Regions from separate parts of the Bacillus xiamenensis genome, predicted to be linked through region 1. Evidence: a T-box and tRNA genes for the amino acid it is inferred to sense, from the RefSeq annotation. Region 1 holds a T-box; the other holds one or more tRNA genes.

Region 1 (3,396 bases):
TTTTCTTTTATCTGAATCAGCAATCACAAACTGGTCAAGTAACGTTTGCTCATAAGAAGCAGGAGAGTCGATGCTGGCTGTCGTACCAAGGAAGCGATGTCCTCTTGTCTTGCGGCCGCTTTTCACGCCTGCAATTTCGACAGGAATGACCTCTTGCCCGAATAAACAAACGAGCCATTTAATGGGACGGATATAGCGTAAATCATTGCTTCCCCATCTCATGTTCTTAGGGAAGCTCAATGAAGCAGCAATATCACCTAACGCTGGTAAAAGGTCTTTGACTTGCTTACCTTCTTGAAACTTTTGGACATGGACATAATCCACACCTTTGATTTCTTTGAAATAAAGATCAGCTGTAGATGCACCTTGTCCGCGGGCAAACCCTTCGGCCGCTTTCGTCCAATTGCCTTCAGCGTCTTGCGCAATCTTTTTAGCTGGCCCCTTCGCTTCTTCTTTGATGTCCTCTTGTTTTTCTGCGACACCTTTGACAAGAACAGCAAGACGTCTTGGTGAATTAAATAACGCCACATCTTCGAATGAAATACGCTGCGTTTCAAACCATGCTTTTACTTTTTCACCTAGCTGCTTTGTGCTTTCTGGCATGAAACGAGCCGGCATCTCTTCTAAGCCGATTTCGAGTAATACATCTTGTTTATTCATGAGAAGCCGCCTCCTCTTTTAACATAGGGAATCCAAGTTTTTCTCGTTCTTCGTAATATGTTTTGGCTACTTTTCTCGCTAACTGACGTACTCTTCCGATATAGCCTGTTCTCTCTGTTACTGAAATAGCACCTTTTGCATCAAGCAGGTTGAACGTATGGGAGCATTTGAGCACATAATCGTATGCTGGATGCACAAGCCCTTTGTCCATTTGGCTATGCGCTTCTTTTTCATACGTTGTAAATAAATCGAACAGCATATCCGTATTAGAGGTTTCAAATGTATAAACAGAATGCTCGTATTCAGCCATTAAGAATAAATCTCTTACAGTAAAACCGTCTGTCCATTCAAGGTCAAACACATTTTCTTTGTCCTGGATGTAAGAAGCAAGACGCTCAATACCGTATGTGATTTCAACGGAAACCGGCTTACATTCTAAACCACCGACTTGCTGAAAATACGTAAACTGTGTAATTTCCATGCCATCCAGCCAAACTTCCCAGCCAAGTCCTGCGCAGCCGAGAGATGGGTTTTCCCAGTTGTCTTCAACAAAACGAATATCATGTTTCAATGGGTCTATGCCAAGTGCCTTCAATGATTCAAGATACAGTTCTTGAATATTGTCAGGTGACGGCTTAATGATCACTTGAAATTGATGATGCTGATAAAGCCTGTTTGGATTTTCTCCATATCTGCCATCAGCCGGGCGTCTTGAAGGCTCTACATATGCCACCTTCCAAGGCTCTGGCCCGATGCTTCTGAGGAACGTGTATGGACTCATCGTTCCAGCACCTTTTTCTGTGTCATACGCCTGCATTAATACGCAGCCTTCATTTGACCAATGCTTTTGCAGCGTCAAAATCATGTCTTGAATATTCAATGATCGCACCTCCATCTTTTTTACACCATCCGCTATGTATGGCGGGTGGGGATTAGAACCTCTTAAGAGAACACAAAAACTCCCGTCTCTATGCTCACAAGGTTCCTTGCAAACATAGGGACGAGAGTTTTTCCCGCGGTTCCACCCTATTTGCTGGTGTCGTAGCATCCAGCCGCTTTGTTTTACGTTGCTCAAGAATGCCTTTCGTTACGTGTCCATCCTTAGCTTACACCGTCCTAAGGTCGCTTTTATGGATTATACGTAAGTACTTCTTTCTGTCAATGCAACATATTTGATCTTAGATGATCTTACAAAAAGTCATGGGAGATGTCAACTTTTGTTTTCGCCATCCATTAGCTTTCTCATGGATTCCATCTGATTCATGAATTTTTTTGATTTTAAATAAAGGCCTGAATACTCGTCATAGTAGTGATCGAGCACTTGACGTATTTCTTGTTTCGTCTGCGGTTTCACATCAACCTGACCAAGCCTTGATAAATCAAAATAATGAAACAAACGGAGGAGCCTTGCAGCTGCTGGAGATAAGGGCAGTTTATAGGGATCTTTAGAAAAGCAATGCTCACAGATGAATCCGTTATCTCTAATCGAGAAATGGAACTGCCCTTCTTTTTGACCGCAGTGTACACATTGATCAAGCTCAGGCTTCAGCCCTATCACTGATAACATTTTGACCTCTACGATAAATAAAATAATATCAGCATCTGTGCCTTCATTGAGATGGCGCAATGATTGAAGAAGGAGCTCAAACAAGTAAGGGTTGGGCTTCTTTTCATCTGTTCCTTTATCGAGTAATTCTGTCATATATGCGGCATATGCGGTCAGAAATAAATCCTCCCGGATGGCCCGCATGCTTTCGATCATTTCACCTTGCTGGAGCGTTCCAAGTCCTGTTGATGATTGGATCAGGAAGGTTCCGTATAAAAACGGCTGGCTTATGGCTGACAGGCGGCTGTTAGCTTTTTTAGCCCCCCTTGCCATCACACCAATTTTCCCATGTTCTCTAGTGAGCAGCGTGACAATTTTGTTTGTTTCGCCATAATCTGTTGTTCTAAGGACGATTCCTTCAGTTTTAATGAGCATTTGTCTACACTCCGAGCGTTGGAGGGGGTCAAGAATTATAAGATTGGAAAATCAAGTCGTGCTACTATTTCTTCTTCAAGTACATCGGGTCTTTCCAGGTTCTCCTTTTCTAACTCTTTGAAAAGCAGATACGTGTCAACGCTTCCTGTTTGTGAAAATACGTTCCATGTAAAATTCAACATAAAAACCCCACCTTTCTTTATTAGAAGCAGCAACGCTACATCCAACATATTAATTTTATCTTGACCCGGCGACCTCCATTTCATGATAAACAATTTTTACTAATCGAACTGCACCATTGTCAGATTTCCCAACAAATACAGCGATGTTTAATATTCGTCTTCTCTAAAACCAAAATCACGAAGGTGAGTGGATTTATTACGCCAGTCCTTCTGAACCTTTACCCAAAGCTCCAAGTACACTTTTGAACCTAGAAGTGCCTCAATGTCTCTGCGCGCTTTTTGTCCCACTTCTTTTAATAAACTGCCGCGTTTTCCAATGACGATCCCTTTTTGCGAATCACGTTCTACGACAATGGTCGCCGCAACATGAATCTTGCCATTTTCATCTGGCTTGATCGATTCAATCGCAACCGCAATACTGTGAGGAATTTCTTCTCTTGTTAAATGCAGCACTTTTTCACGAATTAATTCTGAAATAATAAACCGCTCTGGGTGATCTGTTACTTGATCTGCCGGATAAAATTGAGGGCCCTCTGGAAGATAACCTTCAATCTGCTGAAGGAGCGTGTCAAT
Region 2 (3,396 bases), 1.5 Mb from region 1:
CTCGATGTCGGCTCATCGCATCCTGGGGCTGTAGTCGGTCCCAAGGGTTGGGCTGTTCGCCCATTAAAGCGGTACGCGAGCTGGGTTCAGAACGTCGTGAGACAGTTCGGTCCCTATCCGTCGCGGGCGCAGGAAATTTGAGAGGAGCTGTCCTTAGTACGAGAGGACCGGGATGGACGCACCGCTGGTGTACCAGTTGTTCTGCCAAGGGCATCGCTGGGTAGCTATGTGCGGAAGGGATAAGTGCTGAAAGCATCTAAGCATGAAGCCCCCCTCAAGATGAGATTTCCCATTCCGCAAGGAAGTAAGATCCCTGAAAGATGATCAGGTTGATAGGTCTGAGGTGGAAGCGTGGTGACACGTGGAGCTGACAGATACTAATAGATCGAGGACTTAACCTATATTTAATGTGAAGCATGAACATTGTTATCTAGTTTTGAGAGAACATTCTCTCCATCAGGTTTGGTGGCGATAGCGAAGAGGTCACACCCGTTCCCATACCGAACACGGAAGTTAAGCTCTTCAGCGCCGATGGTAGTTGGGGGTTTCCCCCTGTGAGAGTAGGACGCCGCCAAGCTTTTCTAAGGATCAGTTCCGTTTGGAACTGGTCTTTTTTGTGTTTCTTGAAATTTGCTTCTGTATCTATTGAAAAGTGACAGGTTTCTCATTGCATTCTTGATAAATATTATTTCTTCCTCTACACTTTGATTTCAAAGCGGATAACATTGTTTTTAGCATCTAAGCCCGCAGTTCAACTTGTTAATGGTCAATCTCAAAAATATAAAATGTCTAAAAAGGATTCTCCCGTTCGGCAGCCAGACAAAGAAAACGGCAGTATAGTGCCAATAGAACATTAAGTTCCTCAAAGAGAGCACAGGTCATCTATTAATGAGAGGAGGCACAGGATGAGTTCGTACTAGCTTGTATCTCATGTTAAAACTTTAATAATGGTGCAAGTCCATCCAGCATTTGATGGAACAGAAAAAATGAGATAAGACGGTCTTTTGAAACCTAGTGATGGCGATCATCATTGATACGAAAATATTTTCTCGGAAAAATAAAATAATAAAAGAAATTGATCGCTGAGTCTGCTATATGCGAGGATATTCTGAATAGAAACAAACATATGACAGCTTTTGAAATGATGTTTTGACAACGGCAGAGCCTCATCAGAGCAAAAAAACATAAAAAAATGAAAAAAAGACTTTTAAAATGATAAGACAAGTGGTAAACTTCTTTAGGTGCCTTAACGAAGAGATGAAAGAAACAACTTTAAAATAAATTCAAAAATTATTTTAAAAAAGTCTTTACAAACAATATCTTATCGTTATATAATACTATTTGTCAGATCGAGAGACATTCGAAACGACACAATATGGAGGATTAGCTCAGCTGGGAGAGCATCTGCCTTACAAGCAGAGGGTCGGCGGTTCGAGCCCGTCATCCTCCACCATATTTATTCTTACATAATGTTAGGATAGATAAAGCCGGTGTAGCTCAACTGGTAGAGCAACTGACTTGTAATCAGTAGGTTGGGGGTTCAAGTCCTCTTGCCGGCACCACTTTCATATGGTAAGATAGACAAGTCGCTTTAAAAGCGAGCCATTAGCTCAGTTGGTAGAGCATCTGACTTTTAATCAGAGGGTCGAAGGTTCGAGTCCTTCATGGCTCACCATGTTCATGCGGGTGTGGCGGAATTGGCAGACGCGCTAGACTTAGGATCTAGTGTCTTTATGACGTGGGGGTTCAAGTCCCTTCACCCGCATAGCCAAATAACATAAAGAAATCCTGTAATGCGGAAGTAGTTCAGTGGTAGAACACCACCTTGCCAAGGTGGGGGTCGCGGGTTCGAATCCCGTCTTCCGCTTATACCATCCACGCCGGGGTGGTGGAATTGGCAGACACACAGGACTTAAAATCCTGCGGTAGGTGACTACCGTGCCGGTTCAAGTCCGGCCCTCGGCATTATGAAATAAGCGCCCGTAGCTCAATTGGATAGAGCGTTTGACTACGGATCAAAAGGTTAGGGGTTCGACTCCTCTCGGGCGCGCCATTAAGATCGGGAAGTAGCTCAGCTTGGTAGAGCACTTGGTTTGGGACCAAGGGGTCGCAGGTTCGAATCCTGTCTTCCCGACCATCTTTTTATGGGGCCTTAGCTCAGCTGGGAGAGCGCCTGCCTTGCACGCAGGAGGTCAGCGGTTCGATCCCGCTAGGCTCCACCAATATGATCTTTGAAAACTAAACAAGACAAAACGTACCTGTTAATTCGAGTTTTAATAAAAAAACCCTATGAAACATCATAGGTAGTCAGTCAAACTGACGAGGCAGGAAATGATCACATGCTAAGTTCGCTACATCGTGTAGCAACGCATGTGTGATATGCATCCTGCATACCTCGGAGAGTTTGATCCTGGCTCAGGACGAACGCTGGCGGCGTGCCTAATACATGCAAGTCGAGCGGACAGAAGGGAGCTTGCTCCCGGATGTTAGCGGCGGACGGGTGAGTAACACGTGGGTAACCTGCCTGTAAGACTGGGATAACTCCGGGAAACCGGAGCTAATACCGGATAGTTCCTTGAACCGCATGGTTCAAGGATGAAAGACGGTTTCGGCTGTCACTTACAGATGGACCCGCGGCGCATTAGCTAGTTGGTGAGGTAACGGCTCACCAAGGCGACGATGCGTAGCCGACCTGAGAGGGTGATCGGCCACACTGGGACTGAGACACGGCCCAGACTCCTACGGGAGGCAGCAGTAGGGAATCTTCCGCAATGGACGAAAGTCTGACGGAGCAACGCCGCGTGAGTGATGAAGGTTTTCGGATCGTAAAGCTCTGTTGTTAGGGAAGAACAAGTGCAAGAGTAACTGCTTGCACCATGACGGTACCTAACCAGAAAGCCACGGCTAACTACGTGCCAGCAGCCGCGGTAATACGTAGGTGGCAAGCGTTGTCCGGAATTATTGGGCGTAAAGGGCTCGCAGGCGGTTTCTTAAGTCTGATGTGAAAGCCCCCGGCTCAACCGGGGAGGGTCATTGGAAACTGGGAAACTTGAGTGCAGAAGAGGAGAGTGGAATTCCACGTGTAGCGGTGAAATGCGTAGAGATGTGGAGGAACACCAGTGGCGAAGGCGACTCTCTGGTCTGTAACTGACGCTGAGGAGCGAAAGCGTGGGGAGCGAACAGGATTAGATACCCTGGTAGTCCACGCCGTAAACGATGAGTGCTAAGTGTTAGGGGGTTTCCGCCCCTTAGTGCTGCAGCTAACGCATTAAGCACTCCGCCTGGGGAGTACGGTCGCAAGACTGAAACTCAAAGGAATTGACGGGGGCCCGCACAAGCGGTGGAGCATGTGGTTTAATTCGAAGCAACGCGAAGAACCTTACCAGGTCTTGACAT

The links. A T-box is a leader RNA that pairs with one kind of tRNA and senses whether it is charged. The one in region 1 lies ahead of glyQ (glycine--tRNA ligase subunit alpha), so its partner is inferred to be a tRNA-Gly.
Region 2: it encodes a tRNA-Gly, which carries the amino acid that the T-box ahead of glyQ (glycine--tRNA ligase subunit alpha) is inferred to sense. The anticodon was not compared.

The regions. Positions count from the first base shown of each region.
Region 1 is NZ_CP017786.1:3,071,210-3,074,605, reverse strand. It holds gene glyS (glycine--tRNA ligase subunit beta) at 1-660, opposite strand, end outside; gene glyQ (glycine--tRNA ligase subunit alpha) at 653-1,540, opposite strand; T-box leader at 1,654-1,831, opposite strand; gene recO (DNA repair protein RecO) at 1,871-2,641, opposite strand; gene BK049_RS15635 (YqzL family protein) at 2,677-2,823, opposite strand; gene era (GTPase Era) at 2,971-3,396, opposite strand, start outside.
Region 2 is NZ_CP017786.1:1,531,222-1,534,617, reverse strand. It holds rRNA gene BK049_RS07730 (23S ribosomal RNA) at 1-401, shown strand, start outside; rRNA gene rrf (5S ribosomal RNA) at 462-577, shown strand; tRNA gene BK049_RS07720 (tRNA-Val) at 1,378-1,453, shown strand; tRNA gene BK049_RS07715 (tRNA-Thr) at 1,487-1,562, shown strand; tRNA gene BK049_RS07710 (tRNA-Lys) at 1,600-1,675, shown strand; tRNA gene BK049_RS07705 (tRNA-Leu) at 1,683-1,765, shown strand; tRNA gene BK049_RS07700 (tRNA-Gly) at 1,796-1,867, shown strand; tRNA gene BK049_RS07695 (tRNA-Leu) at 1,880-1,965, shown strand; tRNA gene BK049_RS07690 (tRNA-Arg) at 1,977-2,053, shown strand; tRNA gene BK049_RS07685 (tRNA-Pro) at 2,061-2,137, shown strand; tRNA gene BK049_RS07680 (tRNA-Ala) at 2,147-2,222, shown strand; rRNA gene BK049_RS07675 (16S ribosomal RNA) at 2,393-3,396, shown strand, end outside.